Marinomonas mediterranea MMB-1: one gene and its partner. The protein of the gene in region 1 interacts with the protein of each later gene in a pairwise test. Links are inferred from orthologs where the notes say so. Each region holds a gene or a part of one and is shown in the gene's direction. Other genes may lie near its edges. The genes, in order: MARME_RS07600 and MARME_RS17430.

Region 1 (17,590 bases):
CGTTCTAAACCATACGCATCAGATTTGTTGCTAATAACGGCTTTGATTTCGACATCGATTGCACCATGCAAGCTCTGGTCTATCAGAGCTTGCAAATTGCTGCCGCTTCCCGAAATCAGAACGACAACCGCTAACTTCATGCGTTTTCCTCAAGATCTGAGATGATAACCTCTTTGTCTTGAAGTGTGCGGATTTCGCCGATGACCCAGGCTTCTTCGCCAGACGCTTGAAGTTTAGATAGTGCGGCATCTGCATTGTCTTTTGATACAGCGATAACCATACCGACGCCACAGTTAAGTACTCGGTACATTTCTTCTTGCTCTACATTTCCTTTTTGCTGCAACCAGTCAAAAATTGCAGGGCGTTTCCAGCTCTCAGCGTTGATGTACGCAGCGGTGCCTTCAGGTAGAACTCTAGGAATATTTTCTAGTAGACCGCCGCCAGTGATGTGGGCAAGAGCATGAACGTCAATTTCTTCCATTAAAGAAAGGAGAGATTTTACATAAATGCGAGTGGGGGCCATTAGTGCGTCTTTTAATGCTATGCCTTCTACTTTTTCGTTAAGGTCTGCATCGCTTACTTCAAGGATCTTACGAATTAAGGAATAGCCGTTTGAATGAGGACCGGAAGAGCCTAATGCAAGCAATACATCGCCTTCGCTTACTTTCGTTCCATCAATTGCTTCGTTTTCTTCGACGACGCCAACGCAGAACCCCGCTAAATCATAGTCTCCATCGTGGTACATGCCTGGCATTTCAGCTGTTTCGCCACCGACAAGAGCGCATCCAGATTGAAGACAGCCTTCGCCAATACCCGTTACAACATTCGCTGCAACGTCAACGTCTAATTTGCCTGTTGCGTAGTAGTCTAAAAATAGAAGAGGTTCTGCGCCTGCAACAACTAGATCATTGACGCACATTGCAACGAGGTCGATGCCGATAGTGTCGTGTTTGTTTAAATCCATGGCAAGACGTAACTTCGTACCAACGCCGTCAGTTCCTGAAACAAGAACAGGGTTTTTGTATTTCGTTGGTAGTCGAGTCAAAGCGCCGAAACCGCCTAAACCGCCTAATACTTCAGGTCTGCGGGTTTTCTTGCTGACGCCTTTTATGCGCTCAACCAGTTCGTTGCCAGCATTAATGTCTACGCCAGCGTCTTTATAACTAATCGATTGTTTTTCCGATTGGGTCATTGCCTATGCCTTATCATGGATCAGGGAGAAAGTGCGCATTCTAACATAGTCGCGTCGAAGGGCTATGCTTCTTTCTAGTTTAGCAAGTAGAATAGTGCTAATTATTTAAGGTGACGTCATGATTTCGAAGTTTATATTTCTTTTTTTGGTGCTGTTTAATCTTGGTAGTGTGTATGCCGCTCAAACCAATGACCTATATAAAGAGCAGACTGTACTGCCTTCTGCTATGGCAGAACAGTCATTGCTGGAAGATGCTTTTTCCGAATCGGTCGAAAAAGTGCTTGTTAGAGTGTCAGGACGCGCAGACCGTATAAAGGGCGATGTATTGGCGCAAGCAAAGAAGAATGCGCCAGCTTGGGTGTCGCAACATTCGATTGTCGATCTAGGTGAGCTTAAGTTGTTTGGTGATGAGAGGTTGCCGGCGAAGCAGGTAACTGTGAGTTTTTATCCTCAATCTATCGATCGTTTTTTATCAGAAAATGCATTGCCTGTTTGGGGGAGTAATCGACCTTCAGTGTTGCTTTGGCTTGTAGAGGATCATGCGGGTGTGAGGTCTATGTCCGGTGCGCTATCGCCTAGTGATTTGCTTCGGGCTGTTTCGTTGCAGGCGAAAGAAGCGGGTTTAGCTATCTATGCGCCACTTTTGGATGACGTTGATAAAGGTGCTTTAACGACAGGAGAGGCGTGGGGGCTGTTTGAAGATGCGATTAGATCGGCTAGTAAGCGATACGAAACAGACACGGTTCTCGTTGTTAGGGTAAGTGAATTTGCTGGTAAAGTATCGGCGCAAGCCAACCTATTGTTACCGGACACTCAATCCGAATCGCTCCCATTGTCGTCTGCGGAAGCAGAAGGAGTCGCTGTTGATGTGGTGTCTAAATTAGCTAAGAGTTTTTCGGATAGGTATGCTTCTATTCAGGGTGTTGATGCCAATAGTATTGCGTTGCTTGATGTGGATGGTATTAAAACATTCGAAGCGGTTAAGCAAGTTGAGCGATATCTTAATTCAATTGGTGTTGTGAATGGTGCGCAAGTGAGTGCTGTTGATGGGGCGCGAGTATCGTTTAAAGTGAAGGTTAATGGTAGCAAGCAAAAGCTTCGCGATAGTATTTCTTTGGGTCATGTTATTTCACGATTGGATGTTGGGGCGTTAGAGCCGGGCGCAAATACAATTGAATTCTATAAATTTAATGGTGTAAACAAATGAGTGTAGAGAAAGGTAATTTGGAATCTAAGGTTGTAGAGCGTGACTTTTATGCGCGTTCAGAGGAGGAGCAGCAGGACTTTCTTTCTCAAACTTGGTGCAATCAGTGTATGGAAGTGGATTTAGGGATGAAAAATCCGAAAGAGTTCGAATCGAGTGAACGGTTATGGATAGAAGGAGAGTGCGTGAATTGCGGTGCTCAGGTGGTAACAGAGATCGTTTACGAAGATGAGTAGTTGATTTAAAGTTGTTTTCTGAATGTAGTGCTGTGTGGTGTTTTATGTTCTGTATTTTGGTCTTGTTGTATGGGGTTGATAGGCCGAAACTGAGATGAAAATAGACGGCAATCGAAATTTAGAAGATAAAATAGAGTAGAAAAAAAGCGGCCAAGGCCGCTTTTTTGATTGAATCTTCGCGTTACTTTTCAGTTGGGTAATCACGCTCTGTTTTACCAACATAAAGCTGGCGAGGGCGACCAATTTTATAAGGCCCGCTGATCATTTCATTCCAGTGAGAAATCCAACCAATAGTGCGTGACATTGCGAATATCACGGTAAACATGCTAGTTGGAATGCCAATGGCTTTCATGATAATACCAGAGTAAAAATCGACATTAGGGTACAGTTTACGTTCAACGAAGTAAGGGTCTTCTAATGCTATTTGCTCTAGTCGTTTCGCTATTTTCAGCAATGGATCGTTTGCTTGGCCGAGTTCCGCTAGAACTTGATCGCATGTCTCGCGCATGACTTTGGCACGTGGGTCAAAGTTCTTGTAAACGCGGTGACCGAATCCCATTAATCTAAATGGATCGTTCTTATCTTTTGCCTTCTCGATAAACTCATCAATGCGTGATACGTCGCCAATTTCTTCAAGCATAGTAAGAACTGCTTCGTTAGCACCGCCGTGAGCAGGTCCCCAAAGCGTTGTAATACCGGCGGAAATACAGGCGAATGGATTGGCGCCTGAGGAGCCCGCAAGGCGTACTGTTGACGTCGATGCGTTTTGCTCATGGTCTGCGTGAAGTACAAAGATTTTGTCCATTGCGTTAGCAAAAACAGGGTTTACTTTGTAGTCCTCACAAGGTGTGGCGAACATCATGTACAAGAAATTTTCCGCGTACGAAAGCTCGTTTCGCGGGTACATAGTAGGCTGCCCCTTAGAATACTTGAAACACATTGCCGCAAGTGTGGGCATCTTGGAAATTAATCGGAACGCCGCAATTTCACGGTGCTCTGGGTCGTTGATGTCCATGTGGTCTTGGTAGAATGCAGATAGTGCGCTAACTAAGCCTACCATGATGGCCATGGGGTGAGCGTCGTGTCTAAAGCCTTCAAGGAACTTCTGCATGGATTCAGAAACCATTGTGTGGTTTTTAACGGTTTCAATGAAGTTGGCTTTTTGCTCTGAGCTAGGAAGCTCTCCGTATAGCAGCAAGTAACATGTTTCTAGATAGTCAGAATGCTCCGCTAGTTGAGCAATAGGGTATCCTCGGTGTAGTAATACACCCGCGTCCCCATCTATGTACGTGATTGCCGATTCACATGATCCTGTAGCCATAAAGCCTGGGTCATAGGTAAATACGCCGTGAGAGCCGAGAGAGCGGACGTCGATAACATCTGCTCCAGCTGTGCCTGTGAGCACTGGTAATTCGATGGATTGTTCGATACCGTCTACTGAAAGTCGAGCTTTTTTATTAGCCATTTATTATCTCCTTCGTATTCTGATCCGGGGCTTAAAGAGTCGTGAAAAAGACCTCCCTAGCCCAGAAGCTGGGGAAAAAATACTTTCTTCGACCAGTAAAAGTCAATGTTACTTATTCTAATGCTAGTCTAAATATAAATAATTTAACTGTAATTAAGTTACAAAAATATAAAAATGCTATTTTTTATTTCTTTGTTATTTGTTGGTTAACCTTATGATAAATAAGTAAAATATTTGTTTTTTTTGTGGTTTTTATATCTGAAAATTTATACCACTATTGGTTATATTTATACCTACATTCATTCGGTGAATGACGATCATTGTTAAGCACTTGTTCAGTCTATTTGTCTTCGCTTTTTACGCTGGTCTATAATTGCCAACCGATGATTTCATTGATTTGCCGACGTTATTTTGAAAGAACGAGTCGCTTTCAATATGTAAGGTGAGCAAATCGATGGGATTTTCACTTCAGGCCTATGTCATCTCGCTCAGCGCAGTGGGTCTGACTAGAACTAAGGTCGTGATTGACCATTCAATCAACAAAAGTGGTGTAAAGAGTCGTGAACAAAAAAAGACCAGTCAATCTTGATATTTCTACAATATCAATGCCCGTAACCGCAATTGTTTCTATTCTACATCGTATTACAGGAATCATCCTTTTTATTGGATTGGTTTTTCTGTTCTACGCGTTCGATCTTTCTCTTGAGTCTCAAGAGGGGTTTGACACTGTAGTTGAAACTCTGCAAACAAGCTTCCTAGCAAAATTCATTATTTGGGGTGTCGTATCAGCTTTGATGTACCATCTCGTAGCAGGTGTGAAACACCTATTTATGGATTTGGGGCACTTTGAAGAGCTAGAAAGTGGACGTAAAGCTGCACAGATCAACCTTATCATCGCAGCTATTTTAATTGTCGTTGCAGGGGTGTGGGTATGGTAACTCAAATTACAAGTTTTGGTCGCTCAGGACTTTATGATTGGATGATGCAGAGAATTTCTGCAATCGTTTTAGCGTTATACAGCGTATTTATTATTGGGTATTTGGTTTTAAACCCTGACCTTACATACGAACAGTGGAGTGGACTGTTTGAAACGACTTGGATGCGCATCTTCAGTTTGATGACGCTCTTGTCTATTGGTATTCACTCCTGGATTGGCTTGTGGTCTGTATCTACAGATTACATTAAAGCTACCGGTGTTCGTTTTCTTTTCCAAGCGGTGTGCGGTTTTGCGATGTTTGTTTATGTCGTTTGGGGTATTCAGGTTCTTTGGGGGCTGTAAGTAATGGCTAATATTCGTACTATTTCATTTGATTCTATCGTTATCGGTGGTGGTGGTGCTGGCATGCGCGCTGCGTTGCAGTTAACAGAATCCGGTTTAAACACCGCTTGTGTGACGAAAGTGTTTCCGACTCGTTCTCACACAGTATCAGCACAAGGCGGTATCACTTGTGCAATTGCTAGTGAAGATCCAAATGACGATTGGCGCTGGCACATGTATGACACCGTAAAGGGGTCAGACTACATTGGTGATCAAGACGCAATTGAATACATGTGTTCTGTAGGTCCGCAAGCTGTGTTCGAACTTGAGCATATGGGTTTACCATTTTCACGTAAAGAAAATGGCCGTATTTATCAGCGTCCTTTTGGTGGTCAATCTAAAGATTTTGGTAAAGGTGGACAGGCAGCGCGTACCTGTGCTGCTGCTGACCGTACTGGTCACGCACTCTTGCATACGCTTTACCAAGCTAACTTGAAAGGCGGTACTACCTTCTTTAACGAATGGTATGCGGTTGATTTGGTTAAAAACGAAGAAAACGCTGTCGTTGGTGTGGTCGCTATTTGCATCGAAACAGGTGAAACCGTTTACCTGAAAGCAAAAGCGACTGTAATCGCTACTGGTGGTGCGGGTCGTATCTTCCAGTCTACAACAAATGCGCATATTAACACTGGTGATGGTGCAGGCATGGCCTTACGTGCAGGCTACCCATTACAAGATATGGAAATGTGGCAGTTCCATCCAACCGGTATTTACGGTGCGGGAACCTTGGTAACTGAAGGTTGTCGTGGTGAAGGTGGTTACCTAATCAATAAAGATGGCGAGCGCTTCATGGAGCGTTATGCGCCAAACGCGAAAGACCTAGCGGGTCGTGACGTTGTTGCTCGTTCAATGATCTTGGAAATCTTAGAAGGCCGTGGTTGTGGCCCTGAAGCTGATCATGTATTGCTTAAGTTGGATCACCTAGGTGAAGAAACACTTAATAAGCGCCTTCCAGGTATTCTTGAGTTGTCTCGTACATTTGCTCACGTAGACCCTGTTAAAGAGCCAATTCCTGTTATCCCGACTTGTCATTACATGATGGGCGGTATTCCAACGAATGTTGGTGGTCAAGCGTTGACTCAAAATGAAGCTGGCGAAGACATCGTTATCGATGGTCTTTACGCAGCAGGCGAAGCAGCATGTGTATCTGTTCACGGTGCTAACCGTTTGGGTGGTAACTCGCTACTTGATTTGGTTGTGTTTGGTCGTGCGGTAGGTCTTCAGGTTAAGAAATCTTTAGACGATGGTTTTGATTCTCTAGATGCCAAAGACACAGACATTGAAAATGCAATGTTGCGCCTAAATCGCCTGAATAATTCTACCGGTGGTGAGAGTGTTGCTGAAGTTCGTGCAGACCTTCAGAAGGTTATGCAGTTGTACTTCGGTGTATTCCGTGAAGGTGCAGCGATGCAAACAGGTTTGGAAGAGTTAGCTAAAATTCGCGCTCGTGTTGAAAATCTGCATCTTGAAGACAAGAGTCAGGCTTTCAACACTGCTCGTATTGAAGCACTTGAGCTCGAGAACTTGCTTGAAGTTGCTGAATCGACTGCAGTACCAGCAGAATTTCGTAAAGAGAGTCGTGGCGCGCACGCCCGTAACGACTACACTGAACGTGATGATGAAAACTGGTTGAAGCACTCACTGTATCACCCAGCTGATAAGAAAGTGACTAAGCGTGACGTTAACTTCGCGCCTAAGACAATGGACGCTTTCCCACCTAAAGCTCGTACATACTAAGGAGTAACAAACATGTTAGTAAGTATTTATCGTTACAATCCTGAAGTAGACGACGCACCTTACATGCAGGATTACAATATTGATTTGCCTGCTGGTAAGGATTTGATGGTATTAGATGTATTAAACATCATCAAAGCGCAAGACCCTGCTGTATCATACCGTCGTTCTTGCCGTGAAGGTGTATGTGGGTCTGATGGCATGAACATGTCGGGTAAAAATGGCTTGGCTTGTATTACCCCTGTTTCAGAAGCGGTTAAAAATGACAAACTGGTTCTACGTCCACTTCCAGGCTTGCCTGTTGTGCGTGACTTGGTTGTTGATATGGGCCAGTTCTACAAACAGTATGAGAAGATCAAACCATTCTTGATCAACGATACGCCAGCACCAGCTATCGAGCGTCTTCAGAGTCCTGAGGATCGCGAAAAGCTAGACGGCCTATATGAATGTATTCTGTGTGCTTGTTGTTCGACTGCTTGTCCGTCGTTCTGGTGGAATCCTGATAAATTTGTCGGACCATCTGGCTTGTTGCAAGCTTACCGCTTCTTAGCAGACAGTCGTGACACAGCGACTCAAGATCGTTTGTCAGATCTGGATGATCCATTCAGTGTGTTCCGTTGTCATGGTATCATGAACTGTGTAAATGTTTGTCCTAAGGGTCTTAACCCTACAAAAGCAATCGGCAGCATTCGCAGCATGTTACTTCAGCGTGCCACTTGATATGTTTTTAGCGTTACATTGTGTGAAGGCGATGTAATGGCGAAATGGGCGGCTTGAACTTTCAATGCCGCCGTTTTTCGATGCTTCGATTCGTTTTACAATATCGGTCAAGCAGAGAATAAAGAATTTTGAATTCGACCTATGTGAACACGGATGTGCTTAGAGAAGTTACTTATTAAATACAACTCCAGGCAGGGTGCTTGTTGAAAGACAAGTTAAGTAATTTGGTATTAAACACAGTAGGACGGAAGTAAGCTGAAAGATAAAAAGATCGACGCTTGAAGAGGTCGAAAGAACTGTGAAAGCATTAGATCATACAAAAATGAGTGCCGGTAATACCGGTCACTGGCTCGAACATAAGGGTGATCGAGAATGCACGAAAGTTTAATGGAGTTGCTATGGAGCACTTCTCACTTTTCGGGGGGGAACCTGGAATATGTTGAGGGGTTGTTTGAAAGCTACCTGGTTGATCCAAATTCAGTATCGGAGGAATGGCGTAAGTGCTTTGACCAACTACCTCGAGTAAGTGAGGCGCAGTCAACAGACCTTCCACATTCTGTAATTCAACAGCAGTTCCTAGAGATTGGAAAAAACAAATTCCGCTCTATGCCAGTTTCTACTGGCGTTACCACCACGGTCGGTTCCGACCATGAGCAAAAACAAATCAATGTTCTTCAGTTAATCAACGCTTACCGTGTACGCGGACACCAGCACGCTAGCATTGACCCACTAGGCTTGTTAAAGCGTGACAAGGTTGCTGACCTTGATCTCGGTTATCACCAGCTAACTGGCGCTGACTTGGATATTGCTTTTAACTCAGGCTCTTTGTTCTTTAATAAAGAGAGCATGCCTCTTAGCGAAATTGTTTCTGAATTAGAGAAAACATATTGCTCAAGTGTCGGCTATGAGTTTATGCATATCGTTGATACGCAAGAGAAAGCATGGTTGCAGCAGCGTGTAGAATCAGTGCGCTCTAAGCCAGATTACTCTGCGGAAACACGGAAGTCGCTTTTGGAGCGTTTGACCGCGGCAGAAGGTCTTGAAAAATACTTAGCCAGTCGCTACCCAGGCGCTAAGCGTTTCGGCTTAGAAGGTGGTGAAAGCTTAATACCAATGGTCAACGAACTTATTCAGCGCTCTGGAGCGTTGGGTGCGAAGGAAGTTGTCATTGGCATGGCGCACCGTGGTCGTTTAAATGTCTTGGTTAATACGCTAGGTAAAAACCCTAAAGATTTGTTTGACGAATTTGAAGGTAAGAAACTGGTAAATACCTCTGGCGACGTGAAATACCATCAAGGTTTCTCATCAAATGTGATGACTGCGGGTGGTGAAGTACACATTGCATTGGCATTTAACCCGTCTCACCTTGAGATTGTTTCGCCTGTAGTTGAAGGCTCAGTACGTGCACGTCAAGATCGCCGGAACGATAAAGTAGGTAAGACAGTTGTCCCTATTTCTATCCATGGTGATGCGGCATTTGCTGGTCAGGGTGTGGTCATGGAGACATTCCAGATGTCTCAAACACGCGCTTACAAAACGGGTGGAACGGTACACATAGTTATAAACAACCAAGTAGGTTTTACAACCAATCGTCAAGAAGACTCGCGTTCTACTGAATACGCTACTGATGTAGCTAAAATGATTCAGGCGCCAATCTTACACGTTAATGGCGATGATCCAGAGGCAGTGCTGTTTGTTACGCAACTTGCGCTTGATTACCGTTATGAGTTCGGACGTGATGTTGTTATAGACTTGGTATGTTACCGCCGTCGTGGTCACAACGAAACGGATGAGCCCTCTGGTACTCAACCTTTGATGTATCAAATCATTGGTAAGCAAAAAACAACTCGTACCTTGTACGCGCAATACTTGGTAGAACAAAATGTATTGACGCAACAAGAAGCGGACGCGATGGCAAATGAAAACCGTGAAGACCTTGATAATGGTCGACACGTTGCTAAGAGTCTCGTGCTTGAGCCAAAGTCAGAGTTGTTTGTTGACTGGCGACCGTATCTTGGTGTCGAGTGGACTGACGAAGGCGACACGTCTTATCCGATTGCCAAACTTCAAGAGCTGGCTAAAAAGACCACAACTGTCCCTGACGGTGTTGTTGTTCAGCGTCAGGTTCAGAAGATCTATCAAGATCGCGATAAGATGACAGCAGGAGCAATGCCAATCAACTGGGGTTACGCAGAAACGCTAGCACTTGGTACGTTGCTTGAGCAAGGTTATCCTATTCGTTTTACTGGTCAGGACTCTGGACGCGGAACTTTCTCGCACCGTCATGCGGTTATTCATAGCCAAAAAGACGGCAGTACGTTCATTCCGCTGAAGCATTTATCAGAAGACCAGCCACCTTTGGACTTGTTTGATTCCTACTTGTCGGAAGAAGCTGTACTTGCGTTCGAGTACGGATATGCAACGACATCTCCTAAAGGAATGGTCATTTGGGAAGCCCAGTTTGGTGACTTTGCCAATGGTGCTCAGGTTGTAATTGACCAGTTTATTACCAGTGGTGAGCACAAGTGGGGCCGTTTATGCGGCTTAACTATGTTGTTACCTCATGGTTATGAAGGGCAAGGACCTGAGCATTCATCTGCGCGCTTAGAACGCTTTATGCAACTTTGTGCTGAATTTAATATTCAAGTGTGTGTTCCTACCACGCCGTCGCAGATTTACCACATTCTTCGTCGTCAGGCGATTCGTCCAATGCGTCGTCCTCTTATCATCATGTCTCCTAAGAGTTTGCTACGTCATAAACAGGCGATCTCTACGTTGGAAGAGTTGTCTGAAGGCAGCTTTAAGACGGTTCTGCCAGAGACATCGGAAACGATCTCTCCTGAGAAGGTTAAGCGATTGGTTATCTGTAGTGGTAAGGTTTACTACGACTTGATTAACCGTCGTGCAGAACTAGAGAAAGATGATGTTGCGGTAATTCGTTTAGAGCAATTGTACCCGTTCCCATACGCGGACTTTGAAAAAGTCCTAGAACAGTACAAAAATGTTGAAAGTCTGGTTTGGTGTCAGGAAGAGCCTAAGAACCAAGGTGCTTGGCATTCTAACCGTCACCGTATGAACCGAGTTTTGGAAAAACTGTATCCAAGTCTGAAATTGCGATTTGCGGGCCGAATTTCATCCGCAGCACCTGCAGCTGGTTACATGTCTATCCATGTTGAAGAACAAGAAGCGCTAGTTAATGACGCCATCGTTGGCTAGCATCATAGCCTGTCAGAGAGATAAGGGTATAAAATGAGCATCGAAATAAAAGCACCTACTTTTCCAGAATCTGTAGCAGACGGCACGGTCGCTACTTGGCACAAGCAACCAGGTGAAGCCTGTGCACGTGATGAGCACATCGTTGATATCGAGACTGATAAAGTAGTTTTGGAAGTTGTGGCTCCAGCAGATGGCGTCATTGTAGAAGTACTGAAAGGTGAAGGTGATATCGTTCTTAGCGATGAAGTCTTAGCTAAGTTTGAATCTGGTGCAAGTGCGGAAGCAGCTCCTGCAGCAGCGGCAAGCGCGGCGCCAGCAGCATCAGCTTCTGCGGCGAAAGAAACAGTGCAAATCAAAGCACCTACTTTCCCTGAGTCAGTTGCTGACGGTACTGTTGCTGCTTGGCATAAACAGCCAGGTGAAGCATGTGCACGTGATGAGCACATTGTTGATATCGAAACAGATAAAGTTGTTTTAGAAGTCGTAGCACCTGCTGAAGGGGTTATCGGTGATATTGTTAAGAATGAAGGCGATACCGTTCTTAGCGATGAGATATTGGCTAACTTCCTTGTTGGCGCTTCTGGCGCAGCAGCGGCACCTGCAGAAGCGGCAGCGCCTGCAGCAGAGTCTGCTGGTGACGAAGATGGCGTTGCGGGTCCTGCGGCTCGTAAAGCGTTGGCTGAAGCGGGTCTATCTGCATCAGATGTAAAAGGCACTGGTAAAGGTGGCCGTATTACAAAAGAAGACGTAGAAGCGGCTTCTAAAGCGAAAGCGGCTGCGCCGGCTCCTGCAGCTAAGCCTGCTGCTGCACCTGCAACAATGCCTGCATTGGGTGCTGATGGTCGTGTCGAGAAGCGTGTTCCAATGACTCGCTTGCGTGCGACTATTGCAAAACGTCTTGTTGAAGCGCAACAAACGGCGGCTATGTTGACAACGTACAACGAAGTTAACATGGGTCCTGTGATGGAGCTTCGTAAGAAGTACAAAGATCTATTTCAGAAAACTCATAACGGCACTAAGTTAGGCTTTATGTCTTTCTTCGTTAAAGCCGCGACTGAAGCTTTGAAACGCTACCCAGCGGTTAACGCTTCTATCGATGGTAACGATATGGTTTACCATGGTTACCAAGACATCGGTGTTGCTGTGTCAACTAACCGTGGCTTGATGGTTCCTGTATTGCGTAATACAGAAGCGATGGGCTTAGCGGATATTGAGTCTGGTATTATGGACTTTGCGGTACGTGGTCGCGACGGTAAGTTGGGCATGGATGACATGCAAGGCGGAACCTTTACCATCACGAACGGTGGTATCTTTGGTTCTCTTATGTCAACACCGATCCTGAATCCACCACAAACTGCAATCTTGGGAATGCATAAAATCCAAGAGCGTCCCATGGCAGTAGACGGTCAAGTCGTTATTCAGCCTATGATGTACTTAGCTTTATCTTACGACCACCGTATGATCGATGGTAAAGAAGCCGTGCAATTCTTGGTGACGATTAAAGATTTACTTGAAGATCCATCACGTCTGCTTCTTGAAATCTAAGAGAACGCACCAACTATTTATCTGATAGAAATAAACGGTGTATGATTCAACACAATCGAGGGTTACCGCCCTCGATTGTTCGACTGACTAAATGGAAAATCCTATGTCTGATAAATTTGATGTAATCGTAATCGGCGGTGGCCCAGGTGGTTACGTAGCTGCAATTCGTGCAGCTCAATTGGGTCTTAAAACAGCATGTATTGAAAAGTGGCTGGATAAAAATGAAAAGCCACGTTTAGGCGGTACTTGTCTTAACGTAGGTTGTATTCCATCTAAAGCTTTGTTGGACTCTTCTCATAAGTATCATGATGCAAAAGAAGAGTATTCTGTTCACGGTATTTCCGTAGGCGACGTGGCTATGGATGTGAACGCAATGATCGATCGTAAAGATAAGATCGTTGACCAACTTACAGGTGGTATTGCTGGCCTGTTTAAAGCAAATGACGTAACGAGCTTTGAAGGCTTCGGTAAGTTGCTTGCAAACAAAAAAGTTGAGTTCACAGCACACGACGGTTCAGTTAAAACGCTTGAAGCTGAAAATGTGATCTTGGCGACAGGTTCTGTTCCTGTAAACATCCCACCAGCACCACGTACTGGCGATATCATCGTTGATAACGAAGGCGCACTAGAGTTCCGTTCTGTACCTAAGCGTCTAGGCGTTATCGGTGCAGGTGTTATCGGTCTTGAGTTGGGCTCTGTATGGGCGCGCCTAGGTACTGAGGTTGTCGTTCTTGAAGCGCAAGAACAATTCCTAAGCCTATGTGATCAAGATGTTGCTAAAGAAGCAGCGAAGATCTTTAAGAAACAAGATCTGGATATTCGTCTTGGTGCTCGTGTAACTGGCAGCCAAATTAACGGCGAAGAAGTCGAAGTGACTTACCTTGACGCGAAAGGCGAAGAGCAAAAAGAAGTTTTTGATAAGCTGATTGTTGCTGTAGGCCGTAAGCCGTTCACTGATGGCTGTTTAGCCGGTGATGCGGGCGTTAACCTAGATGAGCGTGGCTTCGTATTTGTTGACGAGCAGTGCCGTACATCGGTACCTGGTGTGTTCGCTATTGGTGATATTGTTCGTGGTCCAATGTTGGCACACAAAGCGTCTGAAGAAGGCGTTATGGTTGCAGACATCATTGCGGGTCACAAAGCGCAAATGAACTACGACTGCATCCCATCTGTTATCTATACACACCCAGAACTTGCTTGGGTTGGTAAAACAGAGCAAGAACTTAAAGCGGAAGGCGTTAAATACAAAGTGGGTAAATTCCCATTTGCTGCGTCAGGTCGTGCAATGGCTGCGAATGACACAGATGGTTTTGTTAAAATCATTGCTTGTGAAGATACAGACCGTATCCTAGGCTGTCATATTGTTGGTGGTCACGCGGCAGACTTGATCGCACAAGCGGTTATTGCGATGGAGTTTGGCTCTACTGCTGAAGACATCGCGCTTACTGTCTTTGCTCACCCAACGGTAAGTGAAGCAGTTCATGAAGCAGCGCTTGCTGTAGACGGCCACGCAATCCATGTTGCTAACCGTAAAAAACGTAAATAATTCGATTTGCCGGCCATGAGTCGGTAATTTCTGACTGAGGAAGCGTTAGACTAGACTTAGCGCTTTCATCAGTCAGAGCGTATATCAATCATTATAAGATGAGCGGAAGAATCAAATGAACCTACATGAATATCAAGCTAAACAGCTTTTTGCTGATTATGGCTTGCCAGTGTCAAAAGGGTACGCAGTAGATACGCCAGAAGAGGCGGTAGAAGCTGCAAAGAAAATTGGTGGTGATAAGTGGGTTGTAAAAGCTCAAGTTCACGCCGGCGGCCGTGGTAAAGCTGGTGGTGTAAAACTTGTTGATTCTCACGAAGAAGTATCAGCATTCGCTGCTAACTGGTTAGGTAAGAACCTTGTTACTTATCAAACTGACGAAAATGGTCAGCCAGTTGCGAAAATTCTTGTTGAGTCTTGCACAGACATCGCAAACGAACTATACCTAGGTGCTGTTGTAGACCGTTCAACTCGTAAAGTTGTCTTCATGGCGTCTACAGAAGGTGGTGTAGAAATCGAGAAAGTTGCTGAAGAAACTCCTGAGTTGATCCACAAAGCAATCATCGACCCTCTAGTAGGTGCACAACCTTACCAAGCTCGTGAAATGGCATTCAAAATGGGCTTAAGCCCAGAGCAAACTAAGCAGTTCACTAAGATCTTCTTAGGTTTGTCTCAAATGTTCCACGACTTCGATTTCGCACTTTTAGAAATCAACCCGCTTGTAATCACTGATGAAGGTAACCTTCATTGCCTAGACGGTAAGATCAACATCGACAGCAACGCTGTATACCGTCAGAAGAAAATGCAAGAGTTCCACGATCCGTCTCAAGAAGATGAGCGTGAAGCGCATGCAGCACAGTGGGAATTAAACTACGTAGCTCTAGACGGTAACGTTGGTTGTATGGTTAACGGTGCAGGTCTAGCGATGGGTACAATGGACATCGTAAATCTACACGGCGGTAAGCCAGCTAACTTCCTAGACGTAGGTGGTGGCGCGACTAAAGAGCGTGTTGCTGAAGCATTCAAAATCATCTTGTCTGATGACAATGTTAAAGCCGTACTTGTTAACATCTTCGGTGGCATCGTACGTTGTGACATGATCGCTGAAGGTATCATCGGTGCAGTTGAGCAGGTTGGTGTAACCGTTCCTGTTGTTGTTCGCCTAGAAGGTACGAACGCTGAGAAAGGTCGTGAAGTTCTAGCGAACTCTGATCTTGATATCATCGCTGCTACAAGTTTGAAAGACGCAGCTGAGCAAGTTGTTAAAGCTGCGGAGGGCAAATAATAATGTCTATTCTAATCAACAAAGACACTAAAGTTATCTGTCAGGGTTTCACTGGTGGTCAAGGTACTTTCCACTCTGAGCAAGCGATTGCTTACGGAACTCAAATGGTTGGTGGTGTTACACCTGGTAAAGGTGGTCAAACTCACCTAGGCCTTCCTGTATTCAACACAGTTAAAGAAGCAGTAGAAGAAACAGGCGCTGAAGCATCTGTAATCTACGTTCCTGCTCCTTTCTGTAAAGATTCTATCTTGGAAGCTGCTAACGCTGGTATCAAACTAATCGTTTGTATCACTGAAGGCATTCCAACGCTTGATATGCTTGACTGTAAAGTTAAGTGTGACGAGCTAGGTGTTCGTCTTATCGGTCCTAACTGCCCAGGTGTTATCACTCCTGGACAAAGCAAAATTGGTATCATGCCTGGTCACATCCACATGCCTGGTAAAGTAGGCATCGTATCTCGTTCTGGTACATTGACTTACGAAGCGGTTAAGCAAACTACAGACGCAGGCTTCGGTCAATCTACTTGTGTAGGTATCGGTGGTGACCCAATCCCTGGTTCTAACTTCATCGACATTTTGGAAATGTTCCAAAATGATCCGCAAACTGAAGCGATCGTTATGATCGGTGAAATCGGTGGTACTGCTGAAGAAGAAGCGGCTGCTTTCATTAAAGCAAACGTAACTAAGCCTGTTGTTTCTTACATTGCTGGTGTTACTGCACCTGCTGGTAAGCGTATGGGTCACGCTGGTGCAATCATCTCTGGCGGTAAAGGTACAGCTGCTGAGAAATTTGCTGCACTAGAAGATGCTGGTGTTAAGACAGTTCGCTCTCTTGCTGACATCGGTGCTGGTCTTAAAGAACTTACTGGTTGGTAAGATCTGTTAGATAGCCCAACTTTACGTTAATAACGTTAAAGTTTAAAAAATCCCCGCAGCAGCGGGGATTTTTTTATGGCTAATTACGTCAGTCTTCGCATTTTGGCGATGCGATCCATCATTGTGATTGTTCGTAGTGTGACAGCCATTTTCTAAGGAGTGAGTTTAGTTGAGCTTCTTCTTCGTCGGAAAACACATCTAATAGATTTTTTTCATTGTCTACGTGAGCTTCAACGACTTCGTCAATGAACTCTCTTCCTTCATTTGTCAATTCCACGACAACACTTCTACGATCTTCCTTGCTTGCAATTCGAGCGACTAAGCCTCGTTTCTCAAGTGCGTCCAATCGCGTTGACATCGCTCCAGACGAAAGCATGGTGTCTTTATACAGTTGAGTTGGGGTTAAGGCCGCTTCCGCACGTCTAAGGGTGGCTAGTATGTCAAACTCAAGTCGAGAAATACCGAACGATGTAATGCATTCATCTATTTGAGTCCCTAAAAACTTGGATATACGGTTTAACCGTCCAATTGCTCCCATAGGGCTGCAGTCTAATTCGGGCCTGGCTTTTTTCCATTGCTGCAAAATAAAGTCTACGTGGTCGTTCATGTTTTTCCTTTTGTGCAAACAAAATGTCTTTTTAAAAAGATACTTGATTCAAAGGCTGTATTGCAATATCTTTCAAAAAAGAATCTTTCTAAAAAGATAGATTCTCGGGGGTAACCTCTTTAATTCGCACCGACTGGGTACACTATGAATATATTTCTGGGCTTATTGCCACCCGTGCTATGGGGAAGTACATACGCCGCGATTGGTCTTTACTTGACTGATATTCCTTCCATATGGCTGGCTTTTTGGAGAGCGTTGCCTGCTGGACTGATTTTATTGTTGATGATCAGGAGGGCGCCAAGAGTTCCCTTTAAACGAGTGGCGGTTTTAGGCTTTATTAATATTTCGCTTTTCTTTAGCTTCCTTTTAATTGGAGCCTATCGTTTGCCTGGTGGCGTTGCAGGTACGCTTGGCGCGACGTTACCGCTTCAACTGATTCTAATCCAATGGTTAGTTTTCAAGAAAAAGCCGGCAGTCAAAGCGCTAATGGCATCGATATTTGGATTGATTGGTGTTGCGTTGATTTTAAACCCAAGTGCAGACCTTGACCCTATTGGCGTTGCCGCTGCGCTTTTTGCAACCTTCTTAATCGCAGTCGCTTCCATTTTAATGTATCGATGGAAGTCTGATGATGTGATCGGTCTGGCGGC
Region 2 (9,512 bases), 2.1 Mb from region 1 along the record:
GCTTTGACGTTTTATAGGTGCGTTAACTTCTCTCTAAAGCTATTTATATCCTAACTATTTACCTCTTAACTATCTATTTCTTAACCATCTACCTAATAAGCAGCGTGCCCAAAAGAGGCTTAGTTGGTTAGGGAGATGGTTAAGAGGTATATCGCTAAATAGCTAAGCTTTGCCGCTAACAACTTTGTTTCGACCTGATTCTTTTGCTTCGTACAAGTGTTTGTCTGCTCTTGCGAAGATAGATTCATGATCATCGTTAGCGTTAAGGTAATCCATACCAATAGAAATCGTGACGGACACGGGTTGACCTTCAACGTTGAACGGTGTTTTTTCGACGGAGGCGCGAACTGCTTCTACTTTAACATGGCATTCTTCTACCGTAGACGCAGGAATCAGCAGCACAAACTCTTCGCCGCCATAGCGGAATAATAAGTCTTCTTTGCCAACCGCACTCAAAATTTGTTTAGGGACTAGGCGAAGGACTTTGTCACCAGCGAGGTGTCCCCAAGTGTCGTTTATCTTTTTGAAATGGTCTATGTCACAAACAGCCAAGCAGAGTGGCTTGTTCGTTTTTTTGGAGTTCACTATTAGAGGGAGAATGGTTTCTAAGTACGCCGCTCTGTTTGGTAGGTTGGTCAGTGAGTCAGTCATCGCTTCGGCGATTTTTTGTTGCATGCGCGACCGCATGTTAGTCGCGTCTTTTTCCATTCTATTAACTTTACTTTTTAAGTTGGTAATAGACTGAGTTGCCTGTTCTTCTTGCTTCTTGATCTGCTCGCGATACCGTCCCATTGTTCCGCTTAGCTCAACCATATGTTGACCAATTAGGGATTTAAGAGCACCTAAATCACTGGCTTCTAAGAGCGCTGAGTTCGTATCTTCAACATGCTTTTGTAGAGACGTGTCGAAGTCCTCTCGATGAGCGGTTAGGTTTTTTTGACTTTTATAACTCGTAACTATTGAGGCATTGATGCTCGCAAGTTGTTTATTTAAATGCGTCAGGTAAGTGGCTAGATCTTCTTGAGGTTTACCTACGGCAACTAAAACAAGACTGATCACTTCGTCCAAAAGAATCGGTAAGTGATTTAGATCTTTATGGTCATTTAGCTCACTGATAATGTCTTCAGCTTGGTTCTCGTATTCGGATGGAAGCTGAAGGTCGCGAACAAGGGCGATGAGCTTGTGGCAAATATGCGCGGTTACTTCTTCGACCTGAGGAGAAGCTTTATCTTCTTCTTTATCTTTCTTAAATAAACGTGAAATTAAGGAAGAAGAGCGCTCGTCCTTTTTGGTTGTGAACGTGAGCTTGGCAAGCTCTGAAAACTGTTGTAGCAGAATGGGCCACGAAGTGCTGGATTGCCATTTACTGCGCAGTGATTGCTCAAAAGCTCTCTTTTCGTTGATAGGAACTTGGTAGTGCTCTAGGCCTTCTAGCGTATTTAGAAGCTGATGAAGACCGTCTCGGAAAGATTGAGCTTTACTAAGACGATCTTCATCGAGTTTTAGCAGGAAGGGTTCAATAGTACGCATTGCAAGTTCGACGACTCGAATATCATCTGTTTTAGAGACATCGGCGCGAACTTGCTGGAGAACTTTGTCTAGTTCAGGATCAGAGCCTTCGGCCAGCATGCTGGTACGAGAAACAGTTTTACGTAGGGCTTCTACTAACTTGTCCTGAGCTGTCGACATTTTGATTCCTACCTTGCTAGGGTTATTTGCGTTCTTTCTCAATCAAGTAATCAACAACTTTGTATATGTTGTTGTTACCACCTGCGGTTTCTGCTGTAACGAGGTACTTACCGTTAACAACTAAGCCGGGTACACCGCGAGCGCCATAGCCTCGAACTTTTGCTTTACCTTGATTCAGACGGCTATTTACTGCAAACGAGTCGTATTGTTTCTTAAATTCATCTTCGCTCACACCGTAATCAGCGAAAAACTCAGCTAGATCATCTTCGTTGTTTAAACGACGACGGTCCTGATGAATCGCGTTAAATAGATCTGAATGTATTTTGTGCTCAATGCCTAGTATATCCGCAATATAGAACGCTTTTGCATGAGCTAGCCAACCTCTTCCGAATACAGCGGGGATAAATTTAAAATCCACGTCTTTTGGCACATTTTTCATCCAAGCCTGAGTAAAAGGCTCTAGGCGGTAGCAATGCGGGCAGCCGTACCAGAAGATTTCGACTACTTCGATTTTGTCCGGGTTTTGAGTACGAACAGGGTTCTTTATTTCAGTGTAACCGTTACCGTTTGAATATTCTTGAGCGAATGCAGCTAAAGGTAACAAGAATGAAAACAACAAGGCTGAGATCAGCTTTTTCATTTTTAATCTCCATTTAAAGAAGGGGTTAAAGGGGGCAAAATAGCTTGTAAAAAAGTGAAGTCGATTAATAGAGAACACTTTCTAATAGCTTGATATCTATGAGTCCTTTACCCGAAAAAAGTTCGATCAAGAGATATTTTTTAAGGAAACTACTAATCAGTTATAGGAGTTTCCTCGACCAATAATAGGGCAAAAATACCTTAAGATCGCTAACAATTAAGTAACTATATATGGGGTGTTTTGTAACGGCTAGTAAAGTCATTATGGCAACACGTGTTTTATTATCCTTTATTTAAATCCCAATTGCTTGTGTAATTTTTACCGGACTGAGCCTATCAGTGTGTCGTCTTACTTTCTTGAGATGACGTTTAGGCGATATTTTCACCCATAATCGAGTGGATTTGTTATAATCCGCTTCTTGAGCCCATGTGTCCCTAATTAACGGATTATTTTAGAGCATTGTGGAGCGACGAAACCTTTATTTAAGACTCATTCTACTGAACTATATTCTATGACCCCTTTTGACTCTGTTTTCCAGTCCGCGCATTTCATTAAGAGTGCTGAAAAGTTATCACAATGCCCCGTTGATCAAGGCTTGGAAGTGGCGTTTGCGGGTCGTTCCAACGCCGGTAAATCGACGGCTTTAAATACCTTGACCAATCAACGTAAACTTGCTCGAACGTCGAAGACGCCAGGTCGAACACAGTTAATTAACTGTTTTGGGATGAATGTCGAAGATCGACGCCTTATTGACTTGCCAGGCTATGGATTTGCAAAAGTGCCTGTTGCAATGAAGATCAATTGGCAAAAGCACATGCAAGATTACCTCATGAACCGTCGATCTCTCGTTGGGGTTGTATTGGTAATGGATGTACGCCATCCGTTAAAAGAGTTCGATGTTATGATGTTGGATTGGGCAAAGTCGAATAAAGTGCAAGTTCATGTATTGCTGACTAAGTCCGATAAACTTAAGCGTGGCCCGGCAAAATCGGCTGCGTTGCAAGTTAAAAAATACATGAAAGAAAACGAGGTGATCGGTAGCGTGCAAAACTTCTCAGCGCTTAAAAACGACGGTGTCGATACGTTGCGACTTAAGCTTGCTGAATGGCTGATGTTGGAACCGCCTGCAGATAAGAAGGCATCTGCTTAAAAGCTTAAGAAGAGAAAGCGTCTATAAAGTATCCATTTATAGACGTGGTGCTCAAGAGATTGAGATTACAAGCACGTAATGCTTATAAAAAAACCGGAATGATAAATATCATTCCGGTTTTTTTATTGTTTCTATTTTCTGGCGCCCATTTTTTGATTTCTCATTAATGGAAGTGAGTAACCTGTTTAGTGGGTTTGCTTTAAGTCACCCAAAAGGTCTGCAAGGTCGTCTTTTGTGAAGACATAAAGTTCGGCGCAAAATTGGCAGTCTGCGCTGATTTTTCCTTGTTCACTCAAAATTTGACGAACTTCTTCAGCGCCCAGTGATGCAACGGCGTCGCGAGTGCGCTGTCGTGAGCATGAGCAGCCAAATTGCATTGCTTTAGCGTCGTATAAGCGGACATCTTCTTCGTGATAGAGACGGTGTAGTAGATCCACAGTTGATAACTCTAAAAGTTCTTCATTGGTTACCGTTGAGGCCAAGTGCGTAAAGCGGCCCCAAGCATCCTCGTCGCCTTCTTTCGCTTGTTCTGCTGGAAGGCGTTGCAAGAATAGACCGCCGCATTGTGTATCGTTTGCCGCTAACCAAACTCGGCTGGGAAGCTGTTCTGATTGGTAGAAGTACTGCTCAAGACACTCTGCTAATGTATCTCCAACCACTTCAACAATGCCTTGGTAGCGTTGGCCTTTCTTTGGTGAGATGGTAATGATGAGGTAGCCACCTTCAAGCAGCTCTTTTAATGACAGTTGCTCAGGAACTTTTTGGTTCTCATCCCATTGTGCTATACCGCGTAAATTCTGGTTTTCATCACATTCGGTCATGAGTGTTTGGAGAAATCCATTGCCTTTACATTGCAAGGATAGAACACCGTCAATTTTAACAATGTCTCTCAGCAATGAGATTGCAGCCACAAATTCACCCAGTAAGCTTTCAATTGGCTTTGGGTAGTCCTTTCGACTGATAATATTTTGATACGCTTCGTTTAGAAGAACGCGCGCTCCTCGAACATTTGTGTTGTCGAAAGAGAAGCGTTGAATTTCATTTATGTTGGTCACAGATTTCACCTTTCGTGGGCTTCACGAACGAAGTGGTTAGAAATACTGCGAATGGAATTAAACACTGAAATCAGTGGAGCGATTCGCAGCGTCCCTAACTTTATTATTAAACTATGCGCGCATTTTACGCGTTGCAGGACGTCAGTTCTAGTTTATGTGGTGCAAATTAAGAGGAGACAGGGTGTTTCTTGATAATACGTCTTTAGTTTATTAGGTCAGCGCTCTAAAATGCTTGACGGTCTCGATGATTGATCCAAATCACGATGACGTTTTCTTATTAGAATTACATTAGGTTTGTATGATTCAATTTTCTCAAGTGAGTTTGCAGCGCGGAACTCAATTTCTACTCGAAAACGCTGACATGACCCTTTTTGAAGGGCAGCGAGTTGGTTTAATAGGCGCAAATGGCGCGGGTAAATCGTCCTTATTTGCTTTAGTTAGAGGAGAGCTATCCGCAGATACTGGCGAAGTTTTGCTTCCCGGGCAGCGTCGAATTGCTTTTATGGCGCAAGAAGTGGAAGAAACTCATCGAAGCGCATTGGATTATTGCTTGGATGGCGATGACCGTTTAAGAGAAATTGAAGCGCATATTGAGAAAAGCCAAACCAATGGAGACGATCACGCACACGCCCATTGGCTCAGTGAATATGAAAATGCACAAGGCTATACAGCAAAATCACGAGGCGAAATGTTGCTACAAGGTTTGGGCTTTAAAATGTCTGACATGGACAGGCCAGTTGCTGATTTTTCTGGTGGGTGGCGTATTCGCTTAAACCTTGCGCAAGCCTTAATGTCTCCGTCCGATATTTTGTTACTTGATGAGCCGACGAACCATTTGGATTTAGATGCCGTGATGTGGTTGGAATCATGGTTGCGAGCTTACCCCGGCACGTTATTTTTAATCTCGCATGACCGAGATTTTCTTGATGGAATTTGTTCGCACATTGTTCATTTGTTTCAGAAAAAACTAACGCTTTATACGGGACATTATTCGGCCTACGAACGTCAAAGAGCGGAGCACCTTGCACAACAGCAAGCAACGCATGAAGCGCAACAAACAAAGCGTGCTCATCTACAGAAATATGTCGATCGTTTTCGCTATAAAGCGAACAAAGCGAAACAGGCACAAAGTCGCCTTAAAATGTTGGAGAAAATGGAAACGATTGGGCCGGCTCATGTCGATTCCCAGTTTCAGTTCTCTATCCCTTTTGCAGATAAAACATCGGACCAGCTTGTTAATCTGATACAGGCGGATTTGGGTTATGTTCTGGAATCTGGTGAGAAAAAAGTACAGTTAGCACAGACAGCGTTCTCCATCCGAAATGAGCAGCGAATTGGTTTGTTGGGCCCTAACGGGGCAGGTAAATCCACGTTAATAAAAACGTTAGTGGGTGAGCTGGATCTGTTAGATGGTGAACGAATATACGGTGAAAATACGAAAGTTGGGTACTTTTCTCAGCATCAACTCAGCGCTTTGGATTTAGAAGCATCCCCTGTTCTTCATATACAACGTATCTCGCCGAAGGCGTTAGAGTCAGATGTAAGAAAATATTTAGGGGGCTTTGGTTTTACTGGAGACGATGCGCTGAGACCTGTAAAAGGCTTTTCTGGTGGCGAAAAGGCGCGCTTGGCGTTATCTCTTATCGCTTGGCAAAAACCTAATTTATTGGTGCTCGATGAGCCGACGAACCATTTAGACATTGAAATGCGCCATGCTTTAACTGAAGCGCTGCAGGAGTTTGAAGGTGCGATTTTAGTGGTATCGCATGATCGACATTTATTGAACAGTACCGTTGATGAGTTTTATTTGGTTGCCGATCATCAAGTGGTTGGATTCGATGGTGACCTCAAGTCATACCATGATTGGTTGCAGGCGCGTCAGCAAGCGAGCAAACAAAGTGACTCAGCAGACCTCGCGACAGGCCAAGTTGTTGAAAAGGTCGACAAGAAAGAAGAGCGACGTCGAGCAGCTGAGAAGCGCGAACAGTTACGACCGCTGAAAAAGGCACTAGAAAAGCATGAGAAAGGGCTGCAAAACGCCCAACAGCAGCTTGATGGTATTGCTGAAAAAATGGCGGATAGCACTTTGTATGAAGCGCAAAACAAAGACACCTTACAGGTGCTTTTGGCTGAAGAGGCAACTTGGAAAAAAACGTTAGAAGAGCATGAAGAAGCTTGGTTTATTGCTCAAGAAGCGTTGGAAGAAGCGGAATCCGAGTTGTAATACGTGTTTTATTTGTTTGTTTATTCGATAAAGTGAATATGACGTCACTTTGTCACGACATTGTCATAAAAAGTTTATAGTTTAGCCCACGATAATAGGAGTGCTGGATGGCCTTTTTACTAAACCGAATGCGTCGTATGCGTAAAGATGAGTTTTCTCGTAGATTGATGCGTGAACACAGGTTAAGTAGCGATGATTTGATTTATCCAATGTTTGTTATAGAGGGCGAAAATCAGCGTCAGGTTGTGCCGTCTATGCCGGGCATCGAGCGCGTATCAATTGACCTTCTTGTTGAAGAAGCAAAAGAATTGGTTGAGCTAGGTGTTCCTATGTTGGCGCTCTTCCCTGTTGTAGAAGGTGACAAAAAGTCGCTTTTGGCAGAAGAAGCGTACAACCCAAATGGTTTGGCTCAACGAGCGGTGAAAGCCGTACGCGAAGCATGCCCTGACTTAGGCATAATGACCGATGTTGCATTAGACCCGTTCACGACGCATGGGCAGGATGGCATCATTGATGAAACTGGCTATGTTGTTAACGACGTCACCGTCGATGTGTTGGTCAAACAAGCGTTGTCTCATGCTGAAGCGGGCGCTCAGGTTGTCGCGCCATCTGACATGATGGATGGTCGAATTGGTGCTATTCGAGAAGCGTTAGAAGCAGAAGGTTATATACATACGCGTATCATGGCGTATTCTGCGAAATATGCTTCCGCATATTATGGCCCGTTTAGAGACGCGGTAGGATCAAGTGGTAACTTAGGTAAAGGCAATAAGTTTAACTACCAGATGGACTTCGCAAATACGGACGAAGCCATTCGAGAGGTGATGTTAGATCTTGAAGAGGGGGCGGACATGGTGATGGTCAAACCTGGAATGCCTTATTTAGATGTGGTCCGTCGAGTTAAACATGAACTTGGCGTGCCGACTTTCGCTTATCAAGTAAGTGGTGAATATGCGATGCAGATGGCGGCATTTGATAACGGATGGTTGGACAAAGATTCGGTCATGATGGAATCTTTATTAGCGTTTAAACGCGCTGGCGCAGATGGCATATTAACGTACTTTGCGAAAGACGCAGCAAGATTGTTGTTGAGTAAATAGGCTGTACTCTTTTTAAATGCAGCCTTAAATATCCTATTTTGAAGCCGCCTAGGGCGGTTTAAATAAAAATACAATGGCACTGTAATGAGTGTTGTTGTAGTTTGTAGTGGAGACGGAATTTAGTCTCCACGATGATTAAAATACTGGAGTAATAGAGCGCATGTCTGATCAGTCTGTGGCAGAAGTTGAAAAAAAGGTGGTTCAGTCGCCATTTGAGACGAGTGAATCTAATCAAAAGGAATCGGTAAAAGAGTCAGATGTTGTAGAAGATATTGTACTTGAACCGATCCCAGAGCAACCGCTAGATCCAAGCCAAGTATCGATTGAAAAGCGATTGCCAGAAGAAATTAACCTTTCTGATCCCGAACTTTATTTCAACCGTGAACTTAGCCACTTACAGTTCAATGCGCGTGTACTCGAACAGGCGATGGACGAAAACCATCCTATCTTAAACCGTTTGATGTTCTTGTGTATTTTTAGCTCAAACATGGATGAGTTTTTCGAAATCAGGGTTGCAGGCTTGAAGAGCCAACTAGAATACAGTCGTGAGACAACTGGCCCTGATGGCATGCATCCTAAAAAAGTATTAGGACTTATTTCCGAACAAGCTCATAAGCTTGTTCGTCGACAGTATCGAATTTTAAACGACATTATCTTTCCAAAGATGGCGGAAGAGAATATTAACTTTATTCGCCGCTCAGAATGGAATGACAAGCAAGCCGCTTGGGTAAAACGGTATTTTCGAGACAACGTTCTGCCTATCATCAGCCCCGTTGCGTTGGATCCTGCTCACCCTTTCCCACGTCTTGCAAACAAAACGTTTAACTTTGTTGTTGAGCTAGAAGGTCGCGATGCATTCGGACGTGAAAACGGTTTGGCTATTGTGCCTGCACCGAGCTCTCTTCCTCGATTGGTTAAACTGCCTGATGATGTGTGTGAGAGCGGCGACAATATGGTTTTCTTGTCGTCTATTATCCACGCGCACGCAGACCAGCTCTTTCCAGGTATGACGGTAAAAGGTTGTTACCAGTTCCGTCTTACTCGTAATGCGGACCTCGAAGTGGACTCCGATGACATTGGCGTCGATTTGGCCGGTGCGCTTCGAACTGAGCTTCAAAGTCGTCATTACGGTAGCTCGGTACGTTTGGAAATCGCAGACAATTGTCCAATTCACATTGTTGAATCGTTATTGACTCAGTTCGATTTGACTGAACAAGACATGTATCGAATTGACGGCCCTGTAAACTTAAGCCGATTGATGGCGGTATTGGATCTTGTCGATCGCTCTGATCTGACCTACGAACCATTTTCGCCTGGGTTGCCAAATAAATTGGCGAAGCCTGGCGGCATCTTTGATTCCGTTAAGCAACGGGATTATCTGTTGATGCACCCGTTTGAAAGCTTCTCTCCTGTTGTAGACCTGTTAAGCGAAGCCGCGAAAGATCCTAAAGTCGTGGCGATACGCCAGACCTTGTATCGAACGGGAGCGCGTTCGCCAATTGCCAATGCCTTGGTAGAAGCAGCCCGAAATGGTAAAGAAGTGACCGTCGTTATTGAATTGCGTGCACGTTTCGACGAAGCTGAAAACTTGGCTTTGGCGAGTCGCCTTCAAGACGCTGGTGCCATTGTTGTATATGGTGTTGTGCGTCATAAA

What was found.
Region 2: the proteins of MARME_RS07600 (region 1) and MARME_RS17430 interact in binary tests that used the Escherichia coli proteins (3 or more experiments, as listed by UniProt). The link is inferred for Marinomonas mediterranea MMB-1 from one-to-one orthologs.

Annotation. Positions count from the first base shown.
Region 1 is NC_015276.1:1,679,362-1,696,951, forward strand. The notes cover bases 7,856-11,285. They hold MARME_RS07600 (2-oxoglutarate dehydrogenase E1 component), read left to right. Parts: upstream 7,856-8,241; coding sequence 8,242-11,085; downstream 11,086-11,285. Other genes in these bases: MARME_RS07595 (succinate dehydrogenase iron-sulfur subunit), read left to right, coding at 7,856-7,869; odhB (2-oxoglutarate dehydrogenase complex dihydrolipoyllysine-residue succinyltransferase), read left to right, coding at 11,119-11,285. Also shown: purN (phosphoribosylglycinamide formyltransferase), read right to left, coding at 1-140; purM (phosphoribosylformylglycinamidine cyclo-ligase), read right to left, coding at 137-1,192; MARME_RS07565 (DUF2066 domain-containing protein), read left to right, coding at 1,311-2,399; MARME_RS07570 (hypothetical protein), read left to right, coding at 2,396-2,632; gltA (citrate synthase), read right to left, coding at 2,814-4,097; sdhC (succinate dehydrogenase, cytochrome b556 subunit), read left to right, coding at 4,658-5,035; sdhD (succinate dehydrogenase, hydrophobic membrane anchor protein), read left to right, coding at 5,029-5,376; sdhA (succinate dehydrogenase flavoprotein subunit), read left to right, coding at 5,380-7,152; more of MARME_RS07595, read left to right, coding at 7,165-7,855; more of odhB, read left to right, coding at 11,286-12,630; lpdA (dihydrolipoyl dehydrogenase), read left to right, coding at 12,734-14,176; sucC (ADP-forming succinate--CoA ligase subunit beta), read left to right, coding at 14,292-15,458; sucD (succinate--CoA ligase subunit alpha), read left to right, coding at 15,461-16,333; MARME_RS07625 (MarR family winged helix-turn-helix transcriptional regulator), read right to left, coding at 16,452-16,940; MARME_RS07630 (DMT family transporter), read left to right, coding at 17,085-17,590. UniProt on the Escherichia coli protein: E1 component of the 2-oxoglutarate dehydrogenase (OGDH) complex which catalyzes the decarboxylation of 2-oxoglutarate, the first step in the conversion of 2-oxoglutarate to succinyl-CoA and CO(2).
Region 2 is NC_015276.1:3,808,877-3,818,388, reverse strand. What follows is about bases 4,416-7,295. They hold MARME_RS17430 (ATP-binding cassette domain-containing protein), read left to right. Parts: upstream 4,416-4,832; coding sequence 4,833-6,758; downstream 6,759-7,295. Other genes in these bases: hemB (porphobilinogen synthase), read left to right, coding at 6,866-7,295; hslO (Hsp33 family molecular chaperone HslO), read right to left, coding at 4,416-4,534. In the rest of the region: MARME_RS17450 (GGDEF domain-containing protein), read right to left, coding at 163-1,689; MARME_RS17445 (thiol:disulfide interchange protein DsbA/DsbL), read right to left, coding at 1,712-2,329; yihA (ribosome biogenesis GTP-binding protein YihA/YsxC), read left to right, coding at 2,841-3,479; more of hslO, read right to left, coding at 3,665-4,415; more of hemB, read left to right, coding at 7,296-7,858; ppk1 (polyphosphate kinase 1), read left to right, coding at 8,019-9,512. UniProt on the Escherichia coli protein: Genetic data indicate it may be involved in ribosome assembly or function.